Regions from separate parts of the Endozoicomonas sp. ALB091 genome, predicted to be linked through region 1. Evidence: predicted binding sites of a transcription regulator. Region 1 holds the regulator's gene; the other holds the start of a gene.

What was found. The regulator FNR, encoded in region 1, switches genes on or off when oxygen is low (the NO sensors DNR and NnrR bind a similar motif). The targets are predictions, from matches to a motif close to TTGATNTANATCAA.
Region 2: ACO6UX_RS13110 (OmpW/AlkL family protein) is a predicted target of FNR. The motif match lies at 7,241-7,254, and genes of this name have one in related genera.

Annotation. Positions count from the first base shown of each region.
Region 1 covers NZ_JBLYNQ010000017.1:17,132-26,105, forward strand. The annotation lists gene ttcA (tRNA 2-thiocytidine(32) synthetase TtcA) at 1-867, shown strand, start outside; gene ACO6UX_RS24040 (ankyrin repeat domain-containing protein) at 1,073-2,839, shown strand; gene ACO6UX_RS24045 (TraR/DksA family transcriptional regulator) at 3,214-3,543, shown strand; gene ACO6UX_RS24050 (hypothetical protein) at 3,589-4,128, opposite strand; gene ACO6UX_RS24055 (adenine phosphoribosyltransferase) at 4,264-4,821, opposite strand; gene fnr (fumarate/nitrate reduction transcriptional regulator Fnr) at 4,901-5,653, opposite strand; gene hemN (oxygen-independent coproporphyrinogen III oxidase) at 6,167-7,561, opposite strand; gene ACO6UX_RS24070 (hypothetical protein) at 7,992-8,444, shown strand; gene ACO6UX_RS24075 (sulfite exporter TauE/SafE family protein) at 8,495-8,974, opposite strand, start outside.
Region 2 covers NZ_JBLYNQ010000007.1:206,800-215,773, forward strand. The annotation lists gene ACO6UX_RS13090 (UDP-2,3-diacylglucosamine diphosphatase) at 1-303, shown strand, start outside; gene ACO6UX_RS13095 (ankyrin repeat domain-containing protein) at 965-2,959, opposite strand; gene ACO6UX_RS13100 (ankyrin repeat domain-containing protein) at 3,172-5,427, opposite strand; gene ACO6UX_RS13105 (tRNA-(ms[2]io[6]A)-hydroxylase) at 5,609-6,286, opposite strand; gene ACO6UX_RS13110 (OmpW/AlkL family protein) at 6,495-7,166, opposite strand; gene ACO6UX_RS13115 (universal stress protein) at 7,436-8,296, shown strand; gene ACO6UX_RS13120 (HU family DNA-binding protein) at 8,724-8,974, shown strand, end outside.

The sequences.
Region 1 (8,974 bases):
CTGCAAAAAAGGTTGCGCCGCCACGCAGGTCAGGCTATTGAAGAGTTCAATATGATCGAGGATGGCGACAAAGTGATGGTCTGTTTATCGGGTGGCGCTGATAGCTACACGATGCTTCATATTTTGCAGAGTCTCCAGAAAAGTGCACCGATAACCTTTGATTTAGTGGCGGTGAATCTGGATCAGAAACAACCGGGCTTTCCTGAGCATATCCTGCCGGAATACCTGGATGGCCTGAATGTTCCTTATCATATTATTAACAGGGATACCTATTCGGTGGTTAAGTCGAAGATACCGGAGGGTAAAACCACCTGTGGTTTATGCTCGCGCTTGCGCCGTGGCACTTTGTACGCCTTTGCCGAAGATATCGGCGCAACCAAAATTGCCCTTGGCCACCATAAGGACGACATCGTAGAGACCATGTTTCTTAATATGTTCTATGGCTCCCGGCTGGCCGCCATGCCACCCAAGTTACTATCAGACGATGGACGGAACGTGGTGATTCGCCCTTTGGCTTATTGCCGCGAGAAGGATATCAAACGGTTTGCTGAGCAAATGGCGTTCCCGATTATTCCATGCAACCTGTGTGGCTCACAAAAGAACCTGCAGCGTCAGAATATCAAAGCCATGCTGGCTGAGTGGGAAAAAAAGAATCCGAGCAGGATCGAGTCAATTTTTACGGCTATGCAAAATATAGCGCCATCCCAGATGGCTGATACTGAGCTGTTCAATTTCAAGGATCTTAAAATGGATCGTTCTGGCGAGCGCAAGTCCTATGAGCATGAGGACAATCAAACGATCTTTTCCGGGAATATTCCTGATCCAATCGATACCGATATTGACATGGTAAAAATTATTACTATTTAATTTCCCGGCCTCTCAAGCTGAGAGGCTGTGCAGCCAGGCTATGCGAACGTTCAATTCAGATCAGATTGCCAAGGTGCGCCAATAGCAGGCAGGTCAGCTTCTGTGCTGCCTTTCAGGAACCAGTCCACAATTTTTCTGTCAATAGTGTTTATGAAATCACCGGTTGTCCATGAATTCAACCGGGTACACGGTGACCTGAATACTGATGGAAAATTCAATTTCTCCGGTTTCCAACCCGACAGGGCAACCATTAAACGATGTCTGTCCGATTTGTCTGGTTGGATTGTTTGGACACAGCAGGGTAGTGGTTACCCCTTGTCGCCATCGCTATCACGAGCAATGTGTGACCCCCTGGCTTAACAGCCGACAGTTGTCCAGACGAACTTGCCCGGTCTGTCTTAATTGGGCCCTGCCACTGATGCGAGAGGGTGGGGCGAAGCTCTATGAGTACTCAGCTTACAGCGAGTCAATGCCCCTGAGTTGCTGTCGCTCCGGAAACCTGGCACAGCTTCAGCAGTTGCTGACCCTCGACCCGAGTGTTGTCTTTGCCCTGTTTCGTACCGGTGATACAGGTCATCATGTCCGTCTGCTGTACATGGCCGCCAGCAATGGGCAAATGGGTTGCGTCAGGGCTTTGGTGGCAGCGGGGGCTTCGCTGGATGTCCCGGCCATCAATAACGGCATGACCCCACTGCACGTTGCCCTGGTCAATGGCCACCTTGATGTGGTTAATTTTCTGATTCAGTCCGGTGCGGGTCTCAATCTGACTAACCGGGATGGTCATACCGCCCTTCATCTGGCAGCCAGGCAGGAAGACGGTCAGTTTGCCGAAGCATTGATTCTGGGAGGGGCAAACCCTGCCACCAGGGACAGTCATGACCGAACAGCACTGCATATTGCTGCCCTGGAAGGCCGTTGTGAGTGTGTCAGGATACTGGCCCGGAACCCGGGCATTATTGATACCGTGGACAGCCGTGGCAGGACCCCCCTGATTCTGGCGACCAAGGCCGGCCACAGGGCGGTAATGGATATTCTCATCAGCAATGGGTGTAACATGACCATAGCCAGTCGGCATGGCCGGGTGGCAGTTCACCATGCGGCCACCGGTGGTCATGGCCACTGCCTGCGATTACTTGCCGATAAAGGTGCGAACCTTGACGCAGTGACCCCCGTTGGCAGAGCGGCGATACACTACGCTGCCATGCGAAACCATAGTGAGTGTCTGGAAATCCTGATTGATAACAACGCCAACGTTGAGGCGTTTGTCAATTGTGGCTGGAATGCCCTGCACCTTGCTGCTTATCATGGGCACCTTGAAAGCGTGCAAACCCTGATCCGAAGGGGGGCCAATATCCAGGCCTTTACCAACGGCAATAGCGTTATGACAGCACTGCACATAGCCACCAGATGCAACCATCTTGGGTGCGTCAGGGTCATTGTTGAGGCTAACGTGGATTTTTCGGCAAGGGACTCGGCTGGCAACACGGTGTTACACGACGCCGTCACCTACGGCAGTTATGTGTGCCTGCGCATGTTTATTCGCTCCGATGCCGACCTTGACATGACCAACGCAGAGGGTAAGACCGCACTGCATCTGGCTGTGCTTAAACACCGTTGCAATAGCCTGAAAGCCCTGATCCAGGTAGGTGCTCAGCTTGATGTTAAAGATAATTCCGGCCGTACTGCCATGCACTATGCCGTTGATATGTCCTTTATTCATTTCTCATTTGATGCTTCCCTCAGCCTGCTGATTCGGGCGAAGGCGGATCTGAATATTCCCGATCAAGACGGCAATACCGTTCTGCATATGGCGGCATTCAATGGCAACCTGAAAGTTGTCAGGATGCTGTTGAATGCCGGCGCAGATCATCGGGTGAGAAACAGACATGGCAGGACTCCCCTGGTACTTGCCAGACAGCTCAATCACACATCCTGCATCGACAGGCTGAAACGACTGCCTTATGTGATGTAATGCCTGGTTATCGACCACTCAGCCTGTTAATGGTTACGAGATCAAGAGGAGGGACTTTGTCAGCCTCCTGGACTCCGCTTCAGGCTGAACGGAGATTGTTCACATCAAACTCATTGAATTGATGTACCAGGTGGGAAAATGTTTTTCCGGATTGAAACTGAATATTACGTTTACGGTATCAATGATCTACTATTTGAATTCATGATTTTGGAAAGAATCAGTACGCCGCAGGTTGGTAATTACCTTATCCGTTTTTGTGAGTGGGGATAAGGTTCTTCGGCGTTGTTTTATGGTAAAGAGTGACCTTTTGACACAACCATTCTTTATAGAATAAACAGCAGGATTCTACAGTATTTTTGTGCAGGGGTAGCAAAATGACAGATCATGATAAGTGGCAGAAATGGTTGATGGCTCGCAGGGATGAGCTGAATACGCGTCTGGGTAAAATTAAAAAGGATGCTTCCCGAAAAAACAGTGCAGACTGGTCTGAGCAGGCGCAGGAACGGGAGAATGATGAGGTTATTGATGCACTGGGTAACGAGGCGGTGATTGAACTGGGTAAAATTAACCGCGCCCTTGATCGTATAAATGAGGGCGATTACGGTTTCTGCCTGTCCTGCGGTAAGGAAATTCCGGTTCAGCGCCTTGAGGTTATGCCTTATGCTGACCTTTGTGTTCAATGTGCTGAGGCCAAGGGGTTGTAGGGGAGCATCATCAAGGCGATAAGGGAGCAGGCAGGCTGAATCCTGTTATGCCGGTTTGGCTGCAGCCTGGTTAAAGTACGTTGACTCCTCTGTGGAGCAGCCTGATTCAATAATCATCTTTTGATAGCTTTCGCAGAAGCTCTGGAGTGTTCCGGGGTTTCTGCTGTGGAAGTGCTTTTGCCATAATCTGGCCATGGCAGTGATGTCTTCTTTATCAATATCTTCGATCTGAATACCGCAGCGGTGATAGATAAGCCAGGCAATGGCGGTGGCGTAAACCAGGTTGGTCGCCAGTTCATGATGGGGGTGGGAAAGAAACTCCCGCTGGCTGGCCAGTCCCCGAACTTTGCTGGATAAGTCAGCGTTTGGTGCCAGAAACAGGTCCCAGATATTGCGGTGCATGCGAGGAGAAATCTGATAGATACCGAGTGCCTGGTGATTGGCCTGTTTCAGATGAAAACCAAGCCCGGACTCTCTGGCTGCGGTACCAAGCAGCAGGTTCTCAGCAGTAGGGCTCCACATACCCAGATGCTTGAGTGCGGGGCGAACAACATAGTGCCTTAGTTCCTTGGCGCATATTCCCATTTGCAAAGTCCTTTTCCCGGGTAGATCCCGGTCTGTGCGTCCTGTAACTGCGGGAGGGGCTCTCAGATCCAGACATTAACCCTGGATCTAAGAGACATATCGTATCATCCCTGAAATTCTGAACTGAGGGTGGTTTTACTCACCGGCAAAATTGCACAGGGCATAGGTTGGAATGCCCGCCGCATTGAGTCTGTCAGCGCCCTTGAGGTCTGGCAGATTGATGATAGCTGCAGCTTCCAGTGTGCTGGCTCCTGCTTGTCGAATCAACTGATCCCCAGCCAGCAGTGTGCCTCCGGTGGCGATAAGGTCATCCACTAACAGAATTTTTTCACCGGCCTTAATGGTGTCTTCATGCATTTCCAGTACGGCTTTGCCATATTCAAGGTCATACTCGACACTGAGGGTTTTGCCTGGCAGTTTGCCTTTCTTGCGAAACAGTGCCAGCGGCTTGTTCATGATATAGGACAGTGTCGAGCCAAGCAGGAAACCGCGGGCATCAAGCGCGCCAATGCGATCAAAAGTCTGGTTCTCATAACGCTGAACCATGACATCCACGGCCTTACGCCAGGCTTCCGGGTTTTCAAACAGTGTGGTGATATCCCGAAACAGGATGCCTTCATGGGGCCAGTCCGCGATGGTTCTGATTTGCGTTCGCAGATATTCCTGAACGGATGAACATTCGTTTGTATGCATGGGAGGGAGCATGCCGCTGTCAGTCAATGGATAAAAAGGAAGAAGCCACCTCAAAGGGTAGCTTCTTTAGAGGATAAAGTCAGGCGTTGGTAGCAATCGGTTCCAGTGTTTTTCCCCCGGCCAGGGCACAGAGTTCAACCGAGTTGCGAATTTCGATTTCCTTGCCCACGGCGGAGATCAGGCCGTTTTTCTGGAATCGGGTAAATACACGACTAACCGTTTCTACCGCCAGACCCAGGTAGTTCCCCATCTCATTTCTCGACATGGACAGACGGAACGACTGGGAAGAAAAACCCCGGCGACGAAAACGGCTGGCCAGGTTAATCAGGAAGGTGGCAATACGTTCATCGGCGTTTTTCTTGGACAGCAGCATCATCATTTGCTGGTCTTCACGGATACGCTTGCTCATCAGGCGCATCAGATGTCGGCGCAATTCCGGGAATTGATCGGAAAGGGTTTCCAGTTGCTCAAAAGGAATCTCGCAGATCATGGTGGTTTCCATCGCCTGGGCCGACACCGGATAGGTATCCGTATCCATACCGCTCAGGCCAAGAATTTCGCTGGGCAGGTAAAATCCGGTGATTTGTTCCTCACCTTCATTGGTCGCTGTGTAGGTTTTGAGAGCCCCTGAGCGAACAGCAAAGACACTGGTAAAGGGGTCACCTTCCAGAAACAGGTGTTCGCCTTTTTTCAAAGGACGCCCACGCTTGATAATGTGATCCAGCTGATCGATATCCTTAATGCTCAGTGCCAGTGGCAGGCACAGTGAGCTGAGGCTGCAGTCTCTGCAGGCCACATGGCTCGGCTGTCGGACGTTGGGCTTTGACGTCATTGAGAGGCCTCAAAGTCGTATTTGGCGAAATTCGACACTGTTTATGGAAAACCAAGTGTATGAAAAGTGTTACCGGAGTGTAAATCAGGTATGTACGCAACCGGGCAGACCCAGGGTAGGGGTTTGGTGCTGCTTCAGCAATGCGTCATAAACTGCGGTGGTTCCGGTGAGCTCTCATCTGCCGTGTCATCTATCAAGCTCAGGGCTGACCCTGATCATGGTATGGTCATGGCTCCTGGTGGTTGTGTGTCTTTATCCCTGAAAATCAATCTGACATTGTCTTATGTCACAGGATTAAATTTTCGTTCGTGGTATTTAACGGACATGGCAGATTTTGCACTTATGTTTCAAGTAAATCAATGTGATAGTGGTGGCAAGTCGTCGTCAGTTTCAGTTTTTTTCTGATAAACCGGTGAGCTGCAGAGAGGTTTCGGTTCTGTGCGGGATGATCAGTCGTTGTCGGTACTGGCGGGAGAGGGGCTCCGGAGCCTGGTGATTGCTCCGGAGTGTTACTCAGATAACCTTTGAGAAGAGCGTCTTCTCTTTCATCTCCGGTTGATGGAGATAGTGGTCGAACTGCATACAGATGTTACGGATCAGCAGTGTTCCCTTTGGCAGTACTTCCAGCAAGCCATCGCTATTGAGACTGATCAGGCCGTCTGCCCTCATCGGCTCCAGCCTTGCCAGCTCATCCCGGAAGTAATCCCTGAATTGAATATCAAACCGCTGTTCAATATCGCTGAAGTTCAGTTTGAAGTGGCAGATCAGCTGGGTAATCACTGCCTGGCGGACTTTGTCATCAGCGGTCATCTTCAGGCCGCGAACCACTGGCAACTGCTGTTCATTGATCATTGCACAGTACCGGGCTTCATCGGTGCTGTTCTGGATATAAGTGTCGCCTACCTGGCTGATGGCAGACACGCCCATGCCGATCAGGTCGCAATGACCATGGGTGGTATAACCCTGGAAATTCCGGTGCAGCGTGCCTTCTTCCCGGGCAATGGCCAGTTCATCGTCTGGCAGGGCAAAGTGATCCATACCGATGTAGATGTAGCCCTGATCCAGCAGTTTTTCCGTGGCCTGATGCAGAATGTCCAGCTTCACTTCCGGCGCAGGCAGATCCTGCTCATTAATTCGGCGCTGTGGTTTGAAGCGGTGGGGCAGGTGGGCGTAGTTAAACAGGGATAGCCTGTCCGGGGCCATATCAGCCACACGATCGATGGTTTCCATAAAACTGTTGGTGGTCTGGAAAGGCAGGCCGTAAATCAGGTCCATGTGTACCGAGCGGAATGCCATGACCCTGGAAGCATCAAGAATGGATTGAATCATGCTTTCAGGTTGAACCCGGTTAACGGCTTGCTGAACTTTGGGGTTCAGGTCCTGAACGCCCATGCTGATTCGGTTGAAGCCAAGGTCCCTCAGGGTGCCCATCATGGGCCAGTCTACTTCCCTGGGATCCAGTTCAATGGAGTAGTCTGCGGTATCGCTTTGGGTCAGTTGGAAGTGCTGACGGATATGGCCCATCAGATCCCTCATCTGATCTCTGCTCAGAAAGGTCGGTGTGCCGCCGCCAAAGTGCAGTTGCTCGACCCGCTGTTCCTGACTGTAGAGTGCTGCCTGCATCTCTATTTCACGAAACAGGTATTCCAGATAACTATTGGCGCGCCCACGGTGTTTGGTGACAATTTTATTACAGGCGCAGTAATAACAGACATGGGAGCAGAACGGGATATGAAAGTAGAGTGACAGGGGATTGATGGCCCTGGCACTGGAGTGGGCATTGTGATGATATTTCTCAATATCAAAGCTGCCATCAAACTGCACCGCCGTGGGATAGGAGGTATAACGCGGGCCTGAGTGGTTGTATCGGTGAATCAGGTCTTTATCCCAAACTGGTGCGGTATTCATTATTGCTCTCGGTAATCTTCATGTCTTATTAGTCAGTGTGTTCGCCTTCTGGTCGGTCTTTTTGTGCCGGAAAGGGTAAGGCAAAAACAGTCGGTATTACGTCATGATGTTTTTGGCTAGTTTAGAAAGATTTTCAAGGTTGTTCTTTGATCGGTGTCAATAGGTATGAACCGAACTGGCATGCCTTAGTGGTTCGTCTTTAGGGCATGTGATGAGGATTGTGTCCAACGTGGCGTGAAGTTGTTGAGGTTGGCTATTGTATCTGCCATCTGGTTATTAATCGAGCAAATAATGCTTTGGCTGGCAGGGTTGTGCTGAAAAGGGTCTGATTGATAGTGATTGGTGGGTTCATTGAATGTGCTATTTTTGCTGCTAGATCATAAAAATTCACAAATATGTCCTGGTCACTGATCAGACAGGAGGAGTAATTATGGGTGCAGACATACATATGTATGCTGAATTCAGAAATAGTGTCGGGCAATGGGAAGAAATCCCGGGTTACGAACCTTTTTCAGATCGCAATCGTCATGTCTTTTCATTTTTTTCCGAGGGTTTTGTCAGAAGCGATTATGACTGGGGCTCCTGGCATGTTACTCCGTATCCCATTATTGAGGAGGCTCGGGGGCTGCCCGGAGATGTCAGTCTTTCCATCAAGGCCAAGTCTGATGAATGGGGAACGGGTGGATCTGGCCACTCCTGGCTGTCTGTTGATGAATTGGTTTCTTACGACTACAACAAGCCTTTAAGAGAAAGGGGCGTTGATGTTCCCGAAGAGTTTGTCAAGCTTACGATCAGGGAATCGTTGGGGGAAAAGTATTTTTTGGAGTTGGCTGAGTTGCAGAAGCAAAAAGCGGAGCGCCTCGTCTTTTGGTTTGATTTCTGATTCAAAACTTTAAGAGCCTCCTAGGAGGCAGAACTTTTTTTTTCCTTTTATCACATATGGTGATGGTGCAGCATGGACATCAACCACCTCTGGTGTGCGCCGGGCATAGACCACAAGCCAAAAAGGATAATCAGCAACCCCGCCAGGTTGCGGGTGATACTGGCTTGGATAATGCCGCTGAGCTGTCTTGAGAACGCACCAAGCAGGAACACTGAGGGTATGGTGCCTATACCAAATGAGGCCATTAACAGCGCACCCTGTACCGGTTTTCCCTGAGTGGCGCTCCAGGCCAGGGTGCTGTAGACCAGGCCGCAGGGTAACCACCCCCAGAGCATGCCAATGGCGAGGGCATTGGGAAAGTTTTTGATGGGCAGCAGTGCTTTGGCCTTGGGCTGGATATGTTGCCAGAGCTTATGTCCGATCTTTTCCAGATGTGTCAGACCACGCCACCAACCGGTCAGATAAAGCCCCATGGCGATCAGCATAATGGCCGCAAAATAGCGCAGTCCCATCTTTACTTCCGGGCTGAT
Region 2 (8,974 bases), on a different contig from region 1:
ACTCCCTTGTCTTACCGCAAGAATCTGGGCCGCAAAATCCGGCAAAAAAGCAAAGCGGCCAAAATCGGAAAAGCGCTGGACATTATGGATGTTACGCGATCCGAAGTTGTTGAGGCGATGGAAAGGTTCGAGGTAGATACCTTGATCCACGGTCATACCCACCGCCCGGACATCCATGAAGTCGCGTTGAAACATGGGATTGGCAAACGCTATGTATTGGGTGACTGGACGAATAAGGGCTGGGAGATTGAACTGGACAGTAATGGTATAACGCTGGATGCTTTCCCGATAAAACATCCATGATCTGCGAGTAAAAATTTTACTGCGCCCGATGCCCTGGAATCCGCATGAAAACAATAATTTTTTTTCAAAAATTGAACAAATGCCCCTCTGATATTGTCATAAGAAATAATCTTACATTAATTAAGAGGATTTGATCATGTTTTCCAGTCACATCACCAATACTCCTGCGAGACAGCAAGGTAATTCCCAAGAGCCCCGGTCCTTAGAATCAACAACGGCTGTCAAGGCATTTAAGTTCGCTGCGTATAGTACTGTGGCGTAAAGTTGTGGTTGCTTGACTGCCTTGGCGATCGATAGGGTCCAATCACACTTCAACCAGCCTGCCGCAGATTTTTTAGACCAACACTACTTTGCTAACGATACTCGTCAATGGATCAATTATCAGCAACTACGTGGCGAACATCAAACTCTGTCTTTCTTTGCCCAGGCAGTGATTTCAGGATCCATCACAATGGCTACCCATGTGTTTATGAACATAATGCTTCCCGCTCAAACGTCAGCTCCAACCCACCCCCTCTAATACTGAAAACCAGCCTGCGCAGAGTCAATCCGCTGCAAGACTTATCATCGCAAATAAACGCTCAGGTATAGTCTGACGAAAAACCAGGTACCACTGTGACATCGGATGTCACTCATTTTTGACTTATCGATGGAAAACGCCCTAAGGTTTTCGGCGGAGACTACTGGTCACATTAAATTGCTGCAGATATTGAACAACATCCAGATGACCCATTTTCTCAGCAATGGAAAGTACATCCGTATTATTGGCAGGGTTTGAGTAGCGAATGTCGGCACCCTGTTGATGCAGATACATGACGGTATCCAGATGACCATAATCTGATGCAGTCCAGATCGCGCTGCCAAAGTTCCGGCTTTCCACATTAACGTCAGCCCCCAGTTCAACAAGATACTTCACCACATCAACATGCCCACCTTGGCACGCCTTCCAGAGCAGTTCAGAGATGTCAGGCTTGGGCGCAGTACTGAAATGGGTCTCGAATGCGCTGAGCAGATACTTTACCGCTTTCAGGTGGCCTTGACTTGACGCATGAATGAGCGCCGATGAAACGTGTGACGGTTTGATAAGCTGCTGTATGGTGTACTCTTCAAACAGGTATTCCAGTACGTGGCAGTGACCTCCCAGGGCGGCGACAAAAAGCAAAGAATCCGCATCAATTGCTGCGGATTTATGAACCAGAAGCATGACCAGCTCAAGGTGCCCCTTCGATGCAGCCTCAACAACAGGCGTATCGAGCGTGACGTTGGCGTTGATATCTGCGCCTTTTTCCAGCAGGAGTTTGACCAGTTCAAAGTGCCCGCCGGCGCAGGCCTGACACAACGGAGTTTGCTGGCCTGAGCAATTGGCTTCAATGTCTGCCCCCCTGTCAAGTAGCCACGTTACAGCTTCAATTGAGCCACTGCGGGCCGCAGCAGAGATCGGGGAATCGTAACCCGCCCCATTAACGTTGATGGCTGCCCTGCTGGCAATGTAATTCATCATCACCACCTTGCCACCCTCAGCCGCTTGCCGGAACAGAGTGGCGCTGAGGTGGGGAGTGTCAAGATTCAGATTCAGGTGCCTAAGCAGGAACCTCAACAGTTGCACATTACCAGAATGGGCCGCTGCCTCAAGAGGGTGCGGGTTTGTCTGGGAGTATGTGTTACCGCATCCGGCGTTGATATCCGCCCCCTGATCAAGCAGATATTTGACCATTGGCAGATTGCCGCTGCGACAGGCAGCCCAGATCAAGGTTTTACTGCCGGTTTCGCCATGGCTATTGTTTGCACCTCGTTCGAGCAGTAACTTGACCTGCTCGAAATGGCCATTGATTGCCGCAACATGAACCGGGGTACGATGACCGGTACTGTGGTTATCAATATGCTCGCCGAGATTGAGCAGATACTCGATTAGATTGGTCGATCCCATTCTGGCCGATTGGTAAATCAGAGCATCCATGCCCCGGCAACCGACTTGCAACCGGGCACCGTTCTCTTTCAGAAACTTCACCACATCCTGATGGCCTGCATGAATGGCCCAGTACAGTGGAGAGATAAAACCTGTGGTACTGCCAGCCTGAATGTCTGCATTATATTCCAGCAGAACCTTGACTATCTCCAGATGCCCTGAAACGGCCGCCATCACAAGAGGTCCATAAAGAGAACCCTTTGCGTCAGGGAGTGCCCCCTTAGCCAGCAGAAGTTTTACCACTTCAAGCTTGCCAGCCCCGACTGCCAGCCAGAGTGGGGTGCACTGAGCCCCCATCTTAATAGTCCTGCCCAGACGGGCTATAACATAAGGGGACGTCCCGTGAATGCTGACCGGTTGTTGATCCAATGTTGCAATCTGCTCGGAGAGGTCGCCATTAACATCGGCACCCCGTTGCAGCAATCCTGAAATGGCGAGGATTTTTCCATTCAGGATTCCAGAGACAAATTGTCTTTGCCAGTTGTCCGGCAAGGCGCGTGGGTTATGATTCCATGATGGTGCAATGGCTCTTTTCGTCAGGGAAGTGACGGGGACAGCGCGATTGCAGGCAGGCGCTTTTGGCAAGGCAGGAAAAACAGGGGCTGACGACTTATCCCTGGCACCAGGGCCAGAGAGCGTTGTACCGGCGAATGTGCTCTGGCTATCAGGACTGGAAACTGCACTATACATTTTGTCATTCCAATTCAGATTTCGAGAACCCTGTTGGACAATTATTTCCCTTTTTTTATCCGCCAGACGTTTATTTAACAACAAAGACAGCCAGAGATTTTAAAACCACGACAATGTAGAGCCGGTTTATCAAGTTTTATGCACAGTGGTCACAGCGGCGAAGACTCTGCTACCAATATTCTCAGACAGGCACCCCGCTGTGAAATCGGATTTCACTCATTTTTTGACTCATCAAGGAAAAGTGCTCCCCGGGTTTCCGACAAAGACTGCTGGTCATTGGGAGAAAAATGATTAAGCTGCTGCAGGTATTGAGCAACATCCTGATGACCCATTTGCTCCGCTATGGAAAGTACATCCGTATTGTTGGCAGGGTTTGAGTAGTGAATGTCGGCACCCTGTTGATGCAAGTACATGACGGTATCCAGATGACCATACTTTGATGCAGTCCAAACCGCGCTGCCAAAGTTCTGGCTTTCCACATTCACGTTAGCCCCCAGCCCAGCAAGATACTTCACCACATCAACATGCCCACTTTGGGCCGCCATCCAGAGCGGTTTAGAGATGTCAGGCTTGGGGGCAGTACTGAAATGGGTCTCGAATGCGCGGAGCAGGTACTTTACTGCGTTCAGGTGGCCATGAAAAGACGCTTGAATGAGTGCCCCTGAAAAGTGTGACAGTTCGATACGCTGCAGTATTGTGTTCTCTTCAAACAGGTATTCCAGTATGGGGCAGTTACCTCCCAGGGCGGCACCAAAAAGCAAATAACCTGCATCAATTGCTGCGGATTTATGAACCAGACGCTTGACCAGCTCAAGGTGCCCATTAAATGCAGCCCCAAAGATAGGCGAGTGGAGACTTTCGTCAGCAATAACATTAGCATTAACCTCTGCGCCTTTATCCAGCAGGTATTCCACCATCTCCACAAGCCCCTTCTGCGCTGCTATATAGATAGGGGTACGAAAACCTGAAGCATCGGCATTGACGCTGACGCCCCTGTCAAGCAGGTATGCCACGGTATCAATACTGCCAGCTCTGGCCGCAAAATAGATTGGCGAATCCAACCCTGTATTGCCGTCAAGTCTTGCGCCCTTGCTGACCAGGAATTTGACCAGTTTAAAGTGCCCCCGGGCGCAAGCCTGACACAGTGGAGCTTGTGGGCCTGAGCAGTTGGCCTCAATGTTTGCACCCTTTTCAAGTAGCCACTTCACCGCTTCGATAGAGCCACTGCGAGCCGCTGCTGAGATCGGGGAATCGCAACCCGTTTCATTAATGTTGATAGTTGCCCTGTTGGCAATGTAATCCATCATCACCACTTTGTCTCCCTCAGCAGCGTGGCGGAACAGAGTAGCGCTGAGGTCGGGGGTGTTGATAGTCAGATTCTGATGCTCCAGCAAGTACGCCAACAGTTGGCAATTGCCAGAATGAGCAGCAGCCTCGATGGGGTGGGGTTCTGTCCAGGGGTAGGTATTACCGCCGCCAGCGTTGATGTCCGCCCCCTGATCAAGCAGATATTTGACCATTTGGAGGTTGCCGCTGTAACAGGCAGCCCAGATCAAGGTTTTGTAACCGGTTTCGCCATGGCTATTGTTGGCACCTCGCTCAAGCAGTAACTTGACCGGCTCAAAATGGCCATTGATTGCCGCAGCATAAACCGGGGTATGCTGACCGGTACTGTGGTTATCAATGTCCTCGCCGAGATTGAGCAGATACTCTATTAAATTGGTCGATCCCCTTCTGGCTGATTCGTGAATCAGAGCATCCATGCCCGGGCAACCAACTTGCAAATGGGCACCGTTCATTTCCAGAAACTCCACCACATCCTGATGGCCAGCATGAACGGCCCAGTACAGTGGAGAATTAACTCCTGTGGTACTGCCAGCTTGTATGTCTGCCTTATATTCCAGCAGGACCCTGACTATCTTCAGATGCCCTGCAACGGCTGCCATCTCAAGAGGTGCAAAGCGATAGTCCCTGGCGTCAGGGAGTGCCCCCTTAGACAACAGAAGTTCTACCACTTCAAGCTTGCCAGCCCCGGCTGCCAGCCAGAGCGGGGTGCACAGAGCCCCCAGTCCGGCAGTCTTGCCCAGGCGGACTGTAACAGAGGGGGGCGTCCCATGAATGTTGACAGGTTGTTGAGCCAATTTTGCAATCTGGCTGGAGAGGTCGCTATTAACATCTGCACCTTGTTGAAGCAATCCTGAAATGGCCTCGATTTCTCCATTCAGGATTCCAGAGACAAATTGCCATTGCCAGTTTTCCGGCAAGGGGAGTGGGTTATGATGCCCTGATGGTGCGATGGTTCTTTCCGTCAGGGCAGCGGCGGGGACAGGGCTGTTGTGAGCAAGGGAAGTTTCTTTTGGCAAGGCAGGAAGAACAAGGGCTAACGACTTATCCGTGGCATCAGGGCCAGAGGGAGTTGTACCGGCGAAAGTGCTCTGGCTATCAGGACTGGAAACTGCACTATACATTTTGTAATTCCAATTCAGTTTTCGATAGCCCTGTTGGACATTTATTTCCCTTTTTTTATCCCCCGTACGTTTATTTACAAGCAAAGACGGCTAGAGATTTTAAAACCACGACAATGCAGAGCCGGTCTATCACGTTTTACGGACAGTCGTCACAGCGGCGAAGCCCCTGGCACCAATATTCTCAGACAGGCACACCACTGTGAAAACGGAATAGTTTGTCCGGAGACTCAATGGCATCCTGTTCAATCCCGGCGAATATCGCCACCCGGTCAGCCACTGACCCGCCATTAATGGCCTCTGCCAATGCCAGATAGTCCTGAAAATGTCGACTTTCAGACTTCAATAATGACTGATAAAACTTCTTCAATTCATCGTCCAGCCATGGCGAGAGTGCCGCAAAACGCTCACAGGAACGGGCTTCAATAAACGCCCCCATCACCAGGGTATCGACCAGCCTGAATGGTTCAAACGTTCTGATGGCAGCACTTAACTGCCCCGCATAGCGACCGGCTCCAAGGTGAACATAGGGAATATCCCTGCGTGCCATAATGGCCAGAACCTGCTCATAGTGCCGCAACTCTTCACGGGCCAGTCTGGACATTTTGTTCAGCAGGCTTAACTGATCTTCTATTCTGAGTTGCAGCCCACCTTTCTGCTGTTCACAGCGACCGTTACCCCGGCCGAACGTCCCGGTGCGATAACGGCTCATTATCGCCATCGCTGATTGAGCGGCCTTCAGTTCATTATTGGCATGATCAACCAGAATCACCGCAAGATTCTCTGGTTTGCGCGCTTCATCAATCCATGCCTCAGGGGTTGGACAGGGTAAGAATTCAAGAATGGGCGAAATATTGGTCATAACTGGCTCACCTGGCTGAGCCAGCATGGTAACACGAGCGACAGGAGGGCGTTAAAGTGAGGCATCAATGTCTTTTTCTTATGAAGCAGGAGATCAAGCAGACCCATAAAGCACGCTGAAGCTACAAAGGTCAGATTCACCAATGCGCAGAATAAAAAACGCTGTCAGACAACTGACAGCTTTTTTTATTCAACTTATTGCCATGGCTTTAGAAACGGTATGCTACACCGGCCATATATACCCAGGGATCCAGAGATACATCAATTTTGTAATCATTTGAGCCATCTGTGAAAGTACCCGTTGTATCTATGTCCATATACCAGACGGCAGCATTCACACTCCAGTTATCAGCAACCTGGTAATCAAAACCGACCTGAGCCGCCAGACCAAGGGAGTCATCCAGCTTCAGATTCCGAAAACCAGCATTCGAACCAGCACCAACAAACTTTTCACTGAAAAAGATAGTGTAATTCAAGCCCGCGCCAAAATAGGGCTGGAACGCTGACGCATTACCCATTGGATAATACTGAACACTCAAAGTAGGTGGTAAGTGCTTTACTTCAGCGAAATCACCAAGACCAGAAAGCCCACCCTTACCCTGCAACTTGTGTGAGAATGGAGTAGCTGCAAGCAACTCAATACCGAAATTATCCTGAATCATATAAGTCAATGATAATCCCAGTTGAGTCTCATTATTGACATCCACTTTTGAGTCAGGCTGTTCGACCCCTGCTACATACAGATTTCCACTATCCACATCAGGATTTACACTGGCCAGACCACCACGAACAATAAAGTCACCAGCCTCATAGGCCTGTGCGGCACCAGATAGCAATACAGTTGCACTGATAATAGCGAGAGAAAGCGATTTGATTTTCATTCCTTACCTTTTTTGTTATTTATCAACCGGAAATGTAATATGCTGTTATTATATAAAGTTCGCCAGCACATTTATTGACCCAGATCAATTCTTCAAAAAACACAACGGTTTCCATAAGATCTCTTTTATAAATACAAATATTCATGGAATAACATTCCACATACTCCTAACTACACAGCATTTTATTGACCCAGATCATAAAAACATCAGTTCCGCTCATGCATGATGGAACTATAACAAGCAGAATATTCAGCAAGAGAGGAAACATTATGCGTGGAATTACCAAGGTTCTGGCCGTTGTTGATACCAGAAAGGAACAGCAGCTTGCCCTTGAACGGGCCAGCCAGATCTGCCGGGTAACCGGTGCTGCCCTGCATATTCTTGCGCCAAACCCCAGGGCCGATGGTGAATCAATGGTTCGCCTGGAAGCACTGGCTGAGCCACTGATGTCTGAGGGTCAGGAGGTTTATCTGCATGAAACATGGAATGGCTCTGTTATTGAAACCATTATCCATGTGCGTCAGATGGAACGCTGCCACCTGGTAGTCAAAGATGCCAAGTTAATCACCGCCCTCAAGAAAGCCTTCTCTACGCCTGAAGACTGGAGCCTCCTCCGCCGCTGCCGGGTTCCTGTACTGCTGGTGCAGGATAATAGTGACTGGACTAAAGGCAAAATCCTCGCGGCCATTAACGCCGACCCGAGAGACCATTATCACAGCATTCTTAACCAGGCGATCCTGCAATATGCGACGGACATCGCCAGTGAGTTCTCATCAGAGCTGCATCTGGCCACCGCTTACCCGACAACGATGCTGGCGATTCAGGATCACGGTGATGGACGGACTGACAAGGACTACTACGAAAAGCATTGTCAGGAATATGCCCGGGAGTTCAATCTCAATGAAGACTATTTCCATATTGAACCCGGTCCAACCGAGACCATGATCCCCGCGCTGCTGCAAGACATTGATGCCAAACTTCTGATTCTTGGCACTCACGCAAGAACCGGCATCAGCGCCCTGGCTATTGGCAATACCGCCGAACAGCTGATCTCCGAGGTCAAAACCGATATTCTGGTACTGCAGCCAAAACATCACATGATCCCACTGGAGCGCGAACTGGGTAAATAAGCCGACACCATAGCTGCCAGCCCCCATCCTGGCAGCCACCTCAAAATATTTCAGTCACGAAACCGGATAAAGCGGCTAAAAACTTCTATATTGTCCTAGGAGCCTGTCGGACTTAAGCGTCCGTAGCGAGGATTGCGAGAAATTGAGGATAAAAATTTCTGCTTCTGAGGAGAATAGCGGGGCTATTTGACGAAGAAGCAGGAATTTTTAGACCAATTTATCGCAACCGCAGTAGGACAGTCTTAAGTCCGACAGGCTCCTACAAGGTTTTCTCCCATCATCTGTTTTTCCAGCAAGAGATACACGTCAGGCTGATTGTGTTTCACCACCTGCCCAGGTTTTTCCCTGAGCCAAGCGAAGCCAGAGGCGGATCACCCATCTTCTGGTATTTTCTTTCCACATAACTGGTAATTCCCTGAGACTGGATATGAACAAGAAAGAACTGGTTGAGCAAGTCGCTGAACAAGCTAACCTGTCCCGAAGCAAGGCCGAGCTGGTTGTCAATGCCTTTATCAGCAACACACAGGAGACACTGGCAAGCGGCGACATCGTTCAACTTATTGGTTTTGGCACATTTTCGGTAGCAGATCGGGCGGCCAGGAAGGGGCGCAATCCACAAACCGGTGAAGAAATTCATATCCCCGCCTGCAAGCTGCCTCAGTTCAAGCCGGGCAACAA